DNA from 2 places in the Arthrobacter halodurans genome. Region 1 is predicted to be linked to the other one. Evidence: riboswitches for the same ligand, from Rfam matches in the RefSeq annotation. Region 1 holds a riboswitch; the other holds the start of a gene.
What was found. A riboswitch is a leader RNA that binds a small molecule or an ion and turns the genes downstream of it on or off. The one in region 1 is predicted to bind S-adenosylmethionine.

Region 1 (7,416 bases):
GACCCCGTCCCTCTGGGTCAAGGACGAGACCCGCGGCCCGACGGCGTCGAACAAGGACCGGGCCACGGCGTTGGTGATCGAGGACGGGCTGCGGCGCGGTCTGGACACCATCACGACGGCCTCGACGGGCAACGCCGCCGTAGCGACGGCGTTCGGGGCGGCCGCTGCCGGGATGCGCGCCGTCATCTTCGTGTCGGTCGACTGTCAGGAGGACAAGCTCGCGCTCATGACCCAAGCCGGGGCATGGGTGTTCCAGGTTCCTGATGGCTATGCGGCCGCCGTCGACCTGTCGCGCGCGGCGGTCGAGGAGTTCGGCTGGGTGGATCGGAACACCGGCGTGAACCCCCTGACGACCGAGGCCAAGAAGACCGTCGCGCTGGAGGTTTGGGAGCAGCTTGGCCGCCGGATGCCGGACGTGATGGTCGCCCCCGTGGGTGACGGGCCCACCCTCGTGGCGCTCGAGAAGGGCTTCGCCGAGCTGGTGGCCTGTGGCGTTGCCGACCGTAAGCCCCGCCTGGTCGGTGTGCAGGCCCAGGCGTGCCAACCGCTGGTGCACGCCTGGCTGGGGACCACCCCGGGACCCGACGAACTGGACGCGGCGTCGACGGTCGCCGATGGGATCGCCGTGCTGCGGCCGGCCATCGGCGACGCCGTGCTCCAAGCCGTGCGTTCCGGTGACGGCGCCATGGTGGCGGTGAGCGACACGGAACTCATGGAGGCCGTCGGTTTGCTGGCCTCGACGGCCGGCGTCGGCGCGGAGCCAGCCGGCGCCGCGTCCGTGGCGGGCTTGCGGAGCGCCCTGCGCCAGGGCCTGGTGGACCCCGAGGAGACGACCGTCGTGCTCGTCACCGGGCGCGAGATCAAGGCGGCCGGCTCCCCAACCCTGGGCAGGGTGTCCGTGGCCGACCGGCTGGATGACGTGCGGCAGGCACTCGGGATGGTTCACCCATGACGGGGGCCCGCATGGTCGAGCCGCCCGAGCGGCGCCCGGGCGGATCCACGCGGCCCGCGTACGGCATGAACAGTACGGGGCCTACGGCGGCGTCGGTACTCCGAAAATACCGCAGGGGAAGGACTCTTTCCGGTGTCTTCGCATCCATCCTTGAGTGACACAAGGCAAAGCCGGATCCCTTGGGGGGAGCCGGACGACGAGGAAGAAGAGGTCAAGGAGATGAGGAGCAGTCCCATCCCGGCAGGCCGCCCGACCACCCACTGCTACGCCGAGGGCGCGCGGGTGCTGCCTGCCCGGTCCAACCACTTCGTGCCCGTTGGGGCGACCACCGAGGAAGCCGAGGCGTAACGCGATGCTCTCATTGGCGCAGATGCTGGGAGACGTGTCCACGGCACACGTTCAGTCCCCGGACGACTGGGCGCGGTCGGTCACCAACGCCCTGCGGGATGCCGCGATCCATCACCAGGCCGAAAACGGCTTCTACCGGGCCCAGTGCGACGCGTTGGGGGTCGATCCCGCCGCGATCAACGACATCGGCGACCTTCAGGACCTACCCCTGTTGCCGGTCCGCCTGTTCAAGCGTCCCGATGCCCACATCCTGCTCACCTGCTCCCTGGCCGACGTCGAAATCGAGTCACGCTCGACCGGAACCGGCGGCGTCCCGTCGATCGCCCGCCGCAACCGGGAGACCGTGACCCGCGCGCTGATAGGACTGACCGGGACCTACCGGGAGTTCTTCCACCTGTCCCGCGGTGCGGGCCTTTTCCTGAGCCCGCCGACCGATGGAACCTCCGAGATAGGCATGATCAAGGACTTCAACATCCTGAACGGCGTCTTCGACCACCACGCGGACCTGGTGGACGACGAGTCGTATGACCCCAAGGAGGCCTCGGAATACCTGCGACAGTGGAAAGGCCGCATGACCCGCCACATCGTTGGCCCCCCGTTCCTCGTCGGCCGGTTCCTCCGGTTCCTGGAGCACGAAGGGATCAACGCGCGCTTGGACCCGTACAGCATGGTCATCACACTCGGCGGTTGGAAGCGGCACACGGGCGAATCCATCTCCCCCGAAGACTTTCGGGACCGGTGCCATGACGTGCTCGGCGTCCGCCCGGACAACGTCCGTGACATGTACGGCATGATCGAGTCGAACATGCTCGCGGTCGAATGCCACCTGCATCGCAAGCACGTCCCGCCGTGGTGCTACGTGTCCATCCGAGACGGTCACGACGTCAGCAAGGAGCTCGCACCCGGGAGTACCGGCATCATCGCCATCCTGGACGCCCTCAACACCAGCTACCCCGGTTTCCTCCTCACCGACGACGTGGGCGACGTCGAGACCGGCACCTGCGAATGCGGGAGGACCGGGCAGGTCATCACGTTCCGCCGCCGAAGGCAGGGCGCCGAACTCGGCGGCTGCGCCGTCAGCATCGAGCAGTACCTTGATTCGGGCAAGATCACCGCCGGCTCGGGAGCACCGGGCGTGGTGAAGGACAGACCCCCGGCAGAACACCCGGAAGGGACCGGGCCGGAGCGGCGAGCACCATCCTTGCCGGCCGGTCCCAGACCCGCCACGCGAAAGGCCCACGGCCTGCCTCCCAGTGGCCCAACGCTCACCCTGAAACCCCGAGAGCGTGTCGCGAACAGAACCGTCGACCGCTGAGCAGCGGGCGCCGACCGAGCGTCGTCGTGCGCGCCATCACCCTCCGGCGCGGAGCACGGGGGACGCGGGGGCCCGCACCCGTGGCGACAGGGGGGCCGCCGGCGGAATCGAACAAACACGTCGCTTCGTTGGCTTTTCCGCAGATCGTTCGATCCCGCGGCTCGCGCAAGTGTTACGTCGAATATGTCGCCGCCGCACCGCCGGGCTTGCCTCCGGCGCCGCGCATGCCCTTTAGTGGAAGCACACCATCCCGAGCGGCCGAGAGATCTGGCTCTTTGACGCCGCAGCAACCACCCCCTCGGGGGCCGGTGCTACCGCCAGGACCGATGGAGCCAACCATGACCACCACCCTGTTGCCCACGCACCACGCCAGCACCGCGACCGCCGGCGTCGCGCTGCCCGTGTCGTTCCGCAACCTCGGCCGCGCGTTCGGGAAGGGACCGGACCGGCGCGCCGTGCTCTCCGGCATCGACTTCGAGGTCGCCGCCGGCGAAGTCCTCGCCATCCTCGGCCCCAGCGGCTGTGGCAAGTCCACGCTGCTGCGCGCGGTCGCCGGGCTGGACCGCCCGAGCGAGGGCGAGGTCGCCATCGGCGGCACGGCCGTGGACGGGATCGACGACCGCTCCGCCGTCGCCTTCCAGGAGCCGCGACTCCTGCCGTGGCAGACGGTCCGCCGCAACGTCGCCCTCGGGCTGCCGCGCGGAACGCCGAAGGCCGAGGCCGCCGTGCGGGTTCAGGAGCTGCTGGAGCTCGTGGAGCTCTCCCGGCACGCCGACCACCGGCCGCGCGAGATCTCCGGCGGGATGGCCCAGCGCGCCTCGCTCGCGCGGGCGCTCGCCCGCCGCCCCGGCGTCCTGCTGCTGGACGAGCCCTTCGGCGCGCTGGACGCCCTGACCCGGCTCAAGATGCAGGACCTGCTCCTGGACATCCACCGGGCGCACCCGTCCACGGTCCTGCTCGTGACCCACGACGTCGACGAGGCGCTGCAGCTGGCGGACCGGATCCTGGTGCTCGGCGCCGTGCCGGACACCGGCGGTTCGCCGGCCGACGATGCGCCCGCCGTCGGTTCGGGCTCCGCGGGCGCCGGCATTGCGCAGGTCCTCGACGTGCCCGGCAGCCGTCCGCGCGACCGCGCGTCGGCCGAGCTGGCCCGTCTCCGCTCCGCCCTGTTGGAGAGTCTCGGCGTGGACTCGCACCGCCACTAGCCGGTCCCGGCCCGCCGTCCGCCGACCCGTTCCCCCGCTTCTGCCGCTTCTGCCGCTTCTCCCCGCCCGACCGGGCCTTCCGGCCCGCACACCGCCCCCCCGAAGGAACCGCCATGACCCGCCACACCCTCTCCCCCATCACCCGCCGACGCCTCCTCGGCCTGGGCGCCGCCGGCGCCGCGACCGCCCTGCTGGCGGCGTGCGCCGGCGAGGGATCGGGCTCGCCAGCCGCCGCGGGCGCCGACGGCGGAGCCTCGACGCTGAACATCGACTTCGCCACCTACAACCCGCTGAGCCTGGTCATCAAGGAAAAGGGATGGCTCGAGGCGACGCTCCGGGACCAGGGGGTAACCGTCAACTGGATCCAGTCCGCCGGCTCCAACAAGGCCAACGAGGCCCTGCGGGCGAACGCCGTCGACGTCGGCTCCACCGCGGGGTCCGCCGCGCTGCTGGCCCGGGCCAACGGATCGCCCATCAAGGCCATCAGCCTCTACTCGCAGCCGGAGTGGGCCGCCCTGGTCGTCGCCAAGGACTCGCCCATCACGTCGGTCGCCGACCTCAAGGGCAAGCAGGTGGCCGCGACCAAGGGCACCGACCCCTACTTCTTCCTGCTGCAGGCCCTCGAGGCGGAGGGCCTGACCCCCGAGGACGTCACGGTGCAGAACCTGCAGCACGCCGACGGCTGGGCGGCGCTGCAAAACGGCTCGGTCGACGCGTGGAGCGGACTGGACCCGATCATGGCCGGCGCCGAGCAGGCCGGGGCCACGCTCCTCTACCGCCAGCTGGACTTCAATACCTTCGGCTTCCTCAACGCCACCGAGTCCTTCCTCGAACGGTCCCCGGAACTCGCCCAGACCGTCGTGAACGCCTACGAGAAGGCGCGCGCGTGGGCCGGCGAGAACCCGGAGGAGACCGCCACGATCCTCGCCGGCGTCGCCGGGCTGGACCAGGCCGTCGCCGACAAGGTCATCCTCGAGCGTTCCAACCTCGACGTCGATCCCGCGCCGGGACCCAGGCAGCGCGAGGTCCTGGAGGTCGTCGGACCGATCTTCGTCTCCACCGGGGACGTCGCCGACCAGGGGCAGGTCGACGCGGCCCTGGACTCGCTGCTCGACGACTCCTTCGTCGCCCAGGCCGACCCCGCGGCGATCAAGGAGGCGTGATGTCGGTGACCGGCCCGCACACCACCACCGCCGGCGAGGAGGCGATCGCCACCCGCGACCTCACCCGGGCCGCGGCCGGCCGCCGCGCCGGTGCGAACCGGCGGATCCTGTTGGGGCTGCTGGTCCCGGCGGTCCTGCTGGCGCTGTGGCAGGCCACGACCGCCGCCGGGCTCTTCTCCCCGGTCCAGCTGCCGGCGCCCTCGGCGGTCCTGGCGGCCGGCGTCGACCTGGCGCAGCGCGGCACGCTCTGGACCCACATCGGCATCTCCACGCAGCGTGTGCTGCTGGGCTTCGGCATCGGCGCGGCGCTGGGGCTGGCGGTCGGCGCGCTCGTGGGGCTCTCCCGGGCGGCCGACGCGCTGCTCGGGCCGACCATCGGCGCGGTCCGCGCCGTCCCGTCCCTCGCGTGGGTCCCGCTGCTGATCCTGTGGCTGAAGATCGGCGAGGACTCGAAGGTGGTGCTCATCGCCATCGGCGCGTTCTTCCCGATCTTCACCACCGTCTACCTGGCGCTGCGCCACGTGGACAAGAACCTGGTCGAGGCGGCGCGCGCGTTCGGACTCAACGGGCTGCGCCTGCTGACGACCGTGCAGCTGCCCGCCGTCGTCCCCGCCATCTTCTCCGGCCTGCGGCTTGCGCTGGCGCAGGCGTGGCTGTTCCTGGTCGCCGCGGAACTCATCGCCTCCTCGATGGGGCTCGGGTTCCTGCTCACCGACTCGCAGAACAACGGCCGCACGGACCGCCTGTTCCTGGCGATCATCCTGCTGGCCGTGATCGGCAAGACCACCGACGCCCTGCTGGGCATCGCCGAACGGAAGGCGGTGGCGCGTTGGGCGTGAGCGCACCCGACACCGCCCGGACCGCCGCCGAGGCGGCGGAGCGTGACTGGACCGAGGAGGAGCGGCTGGCCTTCTGGGACGCCGCGGCCCGCCGGCTCGAGTGGGCGCGGCCGTGGCACACCGTCCACTCCTCCACCGGCGTCGACCCGGCACGCCGCCGCGGTCCGGAGCTGCGCTGGTTCGACGGGGGCACACTCAACGCCGCCGTGAACTGCGCGGACCGGCACGTCGCCGCCGGCCGCGGCGAGAAGGTCGCGCTGCACTTCGAGGGCGAACCCGGGGACCGGCGCACCGTCACCTACCGCGAGCTCGCCGAGCAGGTCGCGCAGGCCGCGCACGCGCTGACCTCCCTGGGCATCGGGAAGGGCGACCGCGTTGTCGTCTACCTTCCGGTGCTCGTCGAGACCGTGGTGGTCGCCCTGGCCTGCGCCCGCATCGGCGCGGTGCACTCGCTGGTCTTCGGCGGCTTCTCCGCGGAGGCGTTGCGCTTCCGCGTCGAGGACACCGGTGCGCGGCTCCTGGTCACGACGGACGGCCAGTTCCGCCGCGGCCGCGCCGTGCCCGTCAAGGACAGCGCGGACGCCGCCGTGGCCGGCGTGAACGGCATCGAGCACGTGCTGGTGATCCGGCGCACCGGATCCGACATCGCGTGGACCCCGGGCCGCGACGTCTGGTGGCACGACGTCGTCGATCCGCAGCCCCGCACCCACGAGGCCGAGGCGTTCGACGCCGAGACGCCGTTGTTCATCATGTACACCTCCGGCACCACGGGCCAGCCCAAGGGACTGGTCCACACCACGGGCGGCTACCTGACGCAGGCCTCGTGGAGCCACGAGTTCCTGTTCTCCCACCCGGACCCGGAGCGGCGCGGCGACGACGTCCACTGGTGCACCGCCGACCTCGCCTGGGTCACCGCGCACACCTACGAGATCTACGGGCCGCTGTCCAACGGCGCCACGCAGGTGATCTACGAGGGCGTGCCCAACGCCCCGCACCCGGGACGGCACTTCGAGATCATCCAGCGCTACGGCGTCACCAGCTACTACACGGCCCCGACGCTGGTGCGCTCGCTCATGGGGTGGTTCCCCGACGGCGTCCCCGAGAGCTACGACCTGTCCTCGATCCGCCTGGCGGGCACGGTCGGCGAGGCGGTCAACCCCGAGGCGTGGCGGTGGTTGCGCGGCCAGGTGGGCCGGGACAGCGCCGCGCTGCCGATGGTGGACACCTGGTGGCAGTCGGAGACCGGGGCGACCGTGCTCTCGCCGCGGCCGGACGACCCGGCGTTCAAGCCCGGTTGCGGGACGCGGGCGCTCCCGGGCGTCGCGACGGCGATCGTGGACGACGCCGGGACGCCGGTTCCGCCGCACGTGCAGGGGAACATCGTGCTCACCCGGACGGGGCCGGCGATGGCGCGCACCGTCTGGGGGAACCCCGAGCGCTACTACTCCTCCTACTGGCGGAAGTACGCGGCCCAGGGCTGGTTCCTGGCCGGCGACGGCGCCCGGTACGACGACGACGGCGACACCTGGATCCTCGGCCGGACCGACGACGTCATCAACATCTCCGGGCACCGGCTCTCGACCATCGAGATCGA
Region 2 (7,416 bases), on a different contig from region 1:
GTCACGCTCATGACCCTGCACACGGCCAAGGGGCTGGAGTTCCCCGTCGTCTTCCTCACGGGCATGGAGCACGGGATCTTCCCGCACCAGCGCTCCATGACGGACGCGAAGGAGCTCGCGGAGGAGCGCCGGCTCGCCTACGTGGGGCTGACCCGGGCCCGACGCCGGCTCTACGTCACCCGGGCCGAGTACCGCAGCCTGTGGGGCCAGTCGCAGTACAACCCGGCCAGCCAGTTCCTCGAGGAGATCCCCGCGCAGCTCGTGGACTGGAAGCGCGAGGGCGCCGTCCGCACGCCGCTGGGCGGCTTCGGCGGATCCCTGCGCAAGGACTACGCCACCAGCCGCTACGACAACGGCTCGCACTGGGGCGCCGGCGCGACCGCGTCCCCCGCGGGCGGCCGGCGCAGCGGGGACCCCGAGGGCGCCGCGTTGCGCACGGCCCCGACGGCGCGCGCCGCCGGCCGGGTGCAGCCGCAGAAGGAGGTCGTCGCGCTGTCGGTCGGGGATGCGGTGAGCCACACGACGTTCGGCAGCGGCGTGGTCCTGGCGCTGGAGGGAGCGGGCGACAAGACCGTGGCGAAGGTCAGGTTCGGCGGCGACGAGAAGCGCCTGCTGCTGCGTTATGCGCCCCTGACGAAGACCGGCTGACCGTGCCGCGCGCATACCCCGAAGCGTGACGTCTCTACAACTCGTAGAACTGTGCGCTTCCTCACGAAAGGGATAGTCTGAGCCCGGCGTCTTGCGCCCAGGGACTAAAGTTCCACTTGGAGCCCGTCGGGCCAGCAGTGCCGCTCGCTCCGAGTCAGAAACGACTTCGACGTAGAAGGACACCAAGCCCGTGGACCTGTATGAATACCAGGCGCGCGATTTGTTTGAGGCGCACGGAGTACCCGTGCTCGCCGGCATCGTTGCGTACACACCCGAAGAAGCCAAGGCAGCTGCAGAGAAGATCGGCGGCGTCGTCGTCGTCAAGGCGCAGGTGAAGGTCGGCGGCCGCGGTAAGGCCGGCGGCGTGAAGGTCGCCAAGAACGCCGACGAGGCCTTCGAGCACGCCTCCAACATCCTCGGTATGGACATCAAGGGCCACACCGTCAACAAGGTCATGATCGCGCAGGGCGCCGACATCGCCGAGGAGTACTACTTCTCCGTGCTGCTGGACCGCGCGAACCGCAACTACCTGGCCATGTGCTCGGTGGAGGGCGGCATGGAGATCGAGGAGCTCGCCGTGGAGCGCCCCGAGGCCCTCGCCAAGGTCGCCGTCGACCCCGCCGTGGGCATCGACCAGGCCAAGGCCGACGAGATCGTCGCCGCCGCGGGCTTCGCCCCCGAGCTGCGCGCGCAGGTCGCCGCCGCCATCGTGAAGCTCTGGGACGTCTTCCAGAAGGAGGACGCGACGCTGGTCGAGGTCAACCCGCTGGTGAAGACCGGCGCGGGCGAGATCGTGGCCCTCGACGGCAAGGTCTCGATCGACGAGAACGCCGCCTTCCGCCAGCCCGGCCACGCCGCGCTCGAGGACAAGGACGCCACCGATCCGCTCGAGGCCAAGGCCAAGGAGATGGACCTCAACTACGTCAAGCTCGACGGCCAGGTCGGCATCATCGGCAACGGCGCGGGGCTGGTCATGTCCACCCTGGACGTCGTCGCCTACGCCGGCGAGAAGCACGGCAACGTCAAGCCCGCGAACTTCCTGGACATCGGCGGCGGGGCCTCCGCCTCGGTCATGGCCGCCGGGTTGGACGTCATCCTCAACGACACGCAGGTCAAGAGCGTGTTCGTGAACGTCTTCGGCGGCATCACCGCGTGCGACGCCGTCGCCAACGGCATCGTCAAGGCCCTGGAGATCCTCGGCGAGAAGGCCACCAAGCCGCTGGTCGTCCGCCTCGACGGCAACAACGTCGACGAGGGCCGCCGCATCCTGCGCGAGGCCGGACACCCGCTGGTGACCCTGGCCACCACCATGGACGAAGGCGCCGACAAGGCCGCCGAACTGGCCAACAAGTAAAGGGACGGGATCACAGAATGTCTATCTTCCTGAACAAGGATTCCAAGGTCATCGTCCAGGGCATCACCGGCGGCGAGGGCTCCAAGCACACCGCCCGCATGCTGCACGCCGGCACCCAGATCGTCGGCGGCGTGAACGCCCGCAAGGCCGGCACCACGGTCACCCACGGCGCCAAGGAGATCACGGTCTTCGGCACGGTCCAGGAGGCCATGGCCGAGACCGGCGCCGACGTGTCGATCGTCTTCGTGCCGCCCGCCTTCACCAAGGACGCCGTCGTCGAGGCCATCGAGGCCGGCATCGGCCTCGTCGTGGTCATCACCGAGGGCGTGCCCGTGCAGGACGCCGCCGAGTTCTGGGCGCTCGCCCAGTCCAAGGTCGACGCCGACGGCAAGCAGGTCACCCGCATCATCGGCCCGAACTGCCCCGGCATCATCACCCCGGGCGAGTCGCTGGTCGGCATCACGCCGGCGAACATCACCGGCAAGGGCGGGGTGGGCCTGGTCTCCAAGTCCGGCACGCTGACCTACCAGATGATGTACGAGCTGCGCGACCTCGGCTTCTCCACCGCCATCGGCATCGGCGGCGACCCGATCATCGGCACCACCCACATCGACGCCCTCGCGGCGTTCGAGGCGGACCCGGACACCAAGGCGATCGTGATGATCGGCGAAATCGGCGGGGACGCCGAGGAGCGCGCCGCGGAGTTCATCAAGAACAACGTCACCAAGCCTGTCGTCGGCTACGTGGCCGGCTTCACCGCCCCGGAGGGCAAGACCATGGGCCACGCCGGCGCCATCGTCTCCGGTTCCTCCGGCACGGCGCAGGCCAAGAAGGAGGCCCTCGAGGCCGCGGGCGTCAAGGTCGGCAAGACCCCGTCCGAGACCGCGCACCTGCTGCGCGAGGTCTACCCGGAGCACGAGCCCGACTCGAACCTCTAGGAACCGCGGGCCCCTCGGGGCATGCACGACGGCGGCCGCCGCCTTCCCCCGGGAAGGCGGCGGCCGCCGTCGTGCGGGATGCTCAGGCGCGGCCGGTCGCGAGGCGGAAGAAGGACGTGCCGGCGCGGGAGTGCGCCCCCGGGATCAGCACGCGGCCGAGGTCGGGGTTCCACTCCACGCGGACGGGCGCGCCCGCGGCGGCCCGCGCCAACGCGTCGAAGTCCTCGGCCGCGAGCACCCACTCGATCCCGTCCGCGCTGACGCGCACCAGGCGGCGGTCGGGGCACAGGCGGAGCGTCGCTGCGATCCAGTCGTTGGGGAAGCGTGCCGCGCCGACGGGCGCGCCAGCGCCGGCGCGCCGCCGGACGGAGGGGTGGGAAGCGGTGGAACGGGGGCGGTGCCGCAGGGTGGTCATGGCGGTGCCTTTCGGATTGTCCTTGCCGGCGGCGGCTGCCGCGGGCCGCTTCGTCATCCGAACCACCCGCCGAACAATCCGGGACCGCGGCCGAGGCCGGGTCCCCGTGTGGGGTTGGTGCATGGCCAGTCGGAGCTTGGCGCCATGTCTCGTGAAGCTGGGTCCAGCCTAGCCCACCGCCGGACGGCCCGCACCGTGTCGCGCCCGCGGGGTAACACGCGCTCCCGGAGCGCTTCCGCGGGGCGCGTTAATCCTTGAGCAGGTCGCGGATGTCGTCGGCGGTCATGGCCGAACCGAAGCCCTCGCCGTCGTCCATCACCGAGGAGATCAGCTGGCGCTTGGCGTCCTGCAGCGCCACGACCTTCTCCTCGATGGTGTCCTTGGCGACCATGCGGTAGACCATGACGTTGCGGGTCTGCCCGATCCGGTGCGCGCGGTCCACGGCCTGGGACTCCGCGGCCGGGTTCCACCACGGGTCCAGCAGGAAGCAGTAGTCGGCCTCGGTGAGGTTCAGCCCGAATCCGCCGGCCTTGAGGCTGATGAGGAACACGGGCGCCCGTCCGGTCTTGAAGTCCCCGATGACCTCGGAGCGCTTGCGCGTGGAGCCGTCCAGGTACGCGTATTCGACCCCCTCCGCCTCGAGCCGAGCCGCGGCCTTCTTCAGGAACGAGGTGAACTGGCTGAACACCAGCGCGCGGTGCCCCTCGGCGAGCACGTCCTCGAGCTGCTCGAACAGGACGTCCAGCTTCGCCGACGGGACGCCGTCGTACTCCGCGTCCACGAGCGACGCGTCCAGCGAGAGCATCCGCAGCAGCGTGAGCGACTGGAAGATGGTGAAGCGGTTCTTGTCCATGTCCTCGACCAGGCGCAGGATCTTCTGCCGCTCCCGCTGGAGGTGCGTGTCGTAGATCTTGCGGTGCTTCGCCGTGAGCTCGACGTGGAGGACCTGCTCCTGCTTCGGTGGCAGGTCGGTGACGACGGCGGACTTCGTGCGGCGCAGCATGAACGGCCGGATCCGCCGCCGGAGCCGGGCGAGCGGCTCGTCGAGCCCCTGCTTCTCGATGGGCCGCTGGTACTCCTCGGCGTAGCGCACGGCCGACGGGAAGAGCCCGGGGGAGACGATTGCGAAGATCGACCACAGCTCCATGAGGTTGTTCTCCATGGGGGTGCCGGTGATCGCCAGCTTGAAGCGCGCGTCGAGGTCGCGGGCCGCGTGGTGGGCCTTCGTGGCCTTGTTCTTCACGAACTGCGCCTCGTCCAGGATCAGGCCGGCCCAGGCCACCGAGTGGTACGCCTCGGCGTCGAGCCGGAAAAGCGTGTAGGACGTCACGACGACGTCGTGCGTGGCGGCGAGCGCCGCCAGGGCGTGCGGCGCCCGCGCCTGGGTGTCGGCGACGAGGGCCACGCTGAGCCCCGGCGCGAAACGCGCCGCCTCGTCGGCCCAGTTGGACACGACCGACGTCGGGGCGACCACGAGGAAGGGTCCGGGCACCAGCGGCGAGGACGACGCCGGCGCGTCGGCCGCCGCGGCGAGGTGCGCCGCCGTCGTGGCCGGGTCCGCGCTGGCCCACTGCTGCTTCGCGTGCAGGATCAGGGCGAGCGTCTGCAGGGTCTTGCCCAGGCCCATGTCGTCCGCGAGCACGCCGCCGAGCCCGTTGCGCCACAGCATCGCCAGCCAGGCGAAGCCGTCCCGCTGGTAGGGGCGGAGCTCCGCATGCAGGTCCGCGGGCAGCTCGGCCGGGCCCGCCTCGGCCAGGTTCAGCAGCGAGCCGACGCCCGCGTACCAGGAGTCGGGGCCCTCGGTCTGCGTGGCCAGCGCGTCCAGCTCCTCCCACAGGGACGCCTGGTAGCGGGTGATGCGCAACTCGTGCGGGCGGTCCTGGAGGTGCCCGGCCTCGGTGACGAGCTCGCGCAGCTTGTCGAAGAGCGGGTGGTCCAGCGAGAAGTAGGTCTTGTCCGGCATCAGCATGCGGTTCTGCCCCCGGGAGAGGGCGCGGAGGATCTCGGCGAACGGGATGCGGCGCTCGCCGACGGCGATGACCAGTCCGAGGTCGAACCAGTCGCGGCGCTCCGACTCCACGGTGGTGACGGTCAGCTCGGGGGACTCGGTGAGCTCCCGGTATTCCGGCTCCCGCCCCGTGACATCGATCCGCAACCCGTCGAGCTCGCCGAGGGCGGGCAGGGTGCGGCGGACGAAGTCCACGGTGTCCAGGCCGCGCAGGGTCCGCGGCGCCAGCACCCGGCCGGCCAGCGCGGGCGAGTCCTCGAGGACGGCGAGGGCGGCGTTCTCCAGGGCGGTCTCCGACTCCGCGTCGCGGGTGTCGGCGTCAACCGGCATGGGGCCGTAGTCGAAGTTCCAGTCCAGCTCGGCGACGTCGCCGCCCGGGTACCCGACGCTGAGCACCAGCTTCGGGGGCAGGATCTCCGGCAGCTCCACGGACCCGTCGAGGCTGACGACCGCGACGCGCCGCCCGAGCCGGGGGTAGACCTTCGCCAGGAAGTCCCCGATCTCCGGCGCGGGCACCTCGATGCCCTCCGGGTGGCGGAGCAGCTCGAGCTCCGTGGGGTCCAGGCGACCCTCCACGGGGGCCAGGAGGACCACGGCGGAGTCGTCGGTGGCGGCGTAGATGCCGTGGTTGCCGATGGCGCCGGCGGGGCGGTGCCCGTCCAGCTCCACGAGCCCGCCGTCGATGGACAGCGTGGGGACGAGGCGCAGCGGGGAGTCCGCCGCGCCCGAGGCGTCGCGCAGCGCGGCGAGCGCCACGGCGGCCGGCGCCGTGAGGCGGACCTCCGCGTCCGGTCGCGTGCCGATGAGCCGGATGCCGAGGTCGCCGGTCTCGGCCAGCAGCGCCCACAGCAGGGGGGAGCTGAACTCGTCGAGGTACAGCCAGTCGTTGTCCTCGCCGAAGTAGAGCTGCCCGTTGGCCCGGTAGAGGGGCACGAACTGGCAGAACCAGCGGTGCTGTTCGGGATCGAGGTTCAGCCCGTAGGTCTTGAAGCTGATGGTGTTCCACCGCAGGTTCCCGCGCACCCAGCGGCCGTTGCCGGAGCGGACCATGGGACGCACGCCAAGCCGCCAGCGGTGCGCGGCGGCTCGCTGGTGCCCCACGCCGGAACCGGGGGCCCACTGGCGGTGCGCGGCCACGGTGGTGTCCTGGAGGTCGAACTGCAGGGCCATCTCCTGGAGGACGGCGCGTTCGGCGGCCGCGTGCGAGCGGCCCGGGGTCCGGGGCGCGGCGGCGGCCGCCCGGGAGCCCGCGCCGAGCAACCCGTTCAGGCTCTCCTGCCACGCGGGCGCGGTGGCCGCGGCCGCGGTGTTCTCGAAGAAGACGTCGCGGGAGCGCAGGTGCAGCGTGTTGGAGTGGATGAGCAGCGCCGCGCCGTGCTTGCAGTCCACGCCGACCGGGCAGGAGCAGCGAAGGCCGGAGACCGTCCACGCGCCCTTCTTGTCCACCAGGGATACCGCGCATGCGTAGGCGACGGGATCGGTGCCCTGCACGCGTCCGGCGAGTTCCCCGGCGGCGGGGTCCCAGGCGAGGTCGGTGATGCGCTCGCTGTTGGCGTAGGCCTTGCCCCGCGTGAACGCCGCACCGCCGACAACACGCAGAATCTCACGGGCATCGACGAGCGGGTATGCGGATTCGGCCATCCTCCCATCGTTTCACGAGCGCGGCCCCGCCGCGAACCGGCCCCCGCCCCGGGACGCCCTCCGCGACGCGGCCCTAGACTGGGGCGATGGACACCTCCCCCTACCTCCAGTCCCGCCAGCGGCTCGTGCCGGCACCGCCCCGTGCCGTGTTCGAGCTCCTCGCGGACCCCGCCATGCATCCGGTGATCGACGGCTCCGGCACGGTGCGCGCCGCCCGCGGGGGCTCGCCGGACCGGCTGCGGCTCGGCGCCGAGTTCGGCATGGACATGCGGCTCGGCGTCCCGTACCGGATCAGCAACACGGTGGTCGAGTTCGAGGACGGCCGCACGATCGCCTGGCGGCACTTCAGCGGGCACCGCTGGCGCTACGAGCTGGAACCGGTCGACGGCGGCACGCTCGTCCGCGAAACCTG

Region 2: linked by a shared signal. The riboswitch ahead of ACETWP_RS12425 (hypothetical protein) and the one ahead of ACETWP_RS07940 (ABC transporter ATP-binding protein) in region 1 are both predicted to bind S-adenosylmethionine.

What each region holds. Positions count from the first base shown of each region.
Region 1 covers NZ_JBHDLJ010000005.1:49,090-56,505, reverse strand. Annotated here, with positions in the region: gene ACETWP_RS07955 (threonine synthase) at 1-952, shown strand, start outside; gene ACETWP_RS07950 (hypothetical protein) at 1,172-1,300, shown strand; gene ACETWP_RS07945 (LuxE/PaaK family acyltransferase) at 1,335-2,615, shown strand; SAM riboswitch class I at 2,858-2,948, shown strand; gene ACETWP_RS07940 (ABC transporter ATP-binding protein) at 2,954-3,820, shown strand; gene ACETWP_RS07935 (aliphatic sulfonate ABC transporter substrate-binding protein) at 3,934-4,983, shown strand; gene ACETWP_RS07930 (ABC transporter permease) at 4,983-5,822, shown strand; gene acs (acetate--CoA ligase) at 5,819-7,416, shown strand, end outside.
Region 2 covers NZ_JBHDLJ010000010.1:67,945-75,360, forward strand. Annotated here, with positions in the region: gene pcrA (DNA helicase PcrA) at 1-648, shown strand, start outside; gene sucC (ADP-forming succinate--CoA ligase subunit beta) at 839-2,002, shown strand; gene sucD (succinate--CoA ligase subunit alpha) at 2,020-2,940, shown strand; gene ACETWP_RS12425 (hypothetical protein) at 3,023-3,355, opposite strand; SAM riboswitch class IV at 3,369-3,512, opposite strand; gene ACETWP_RS12430 (DEAD/DEAH box helicase) at 3,603-7,004, opposite strand; gene ACETWP_RS12435 (SRPBCC family protein) at 7,091-7,416, shown strand, end outside.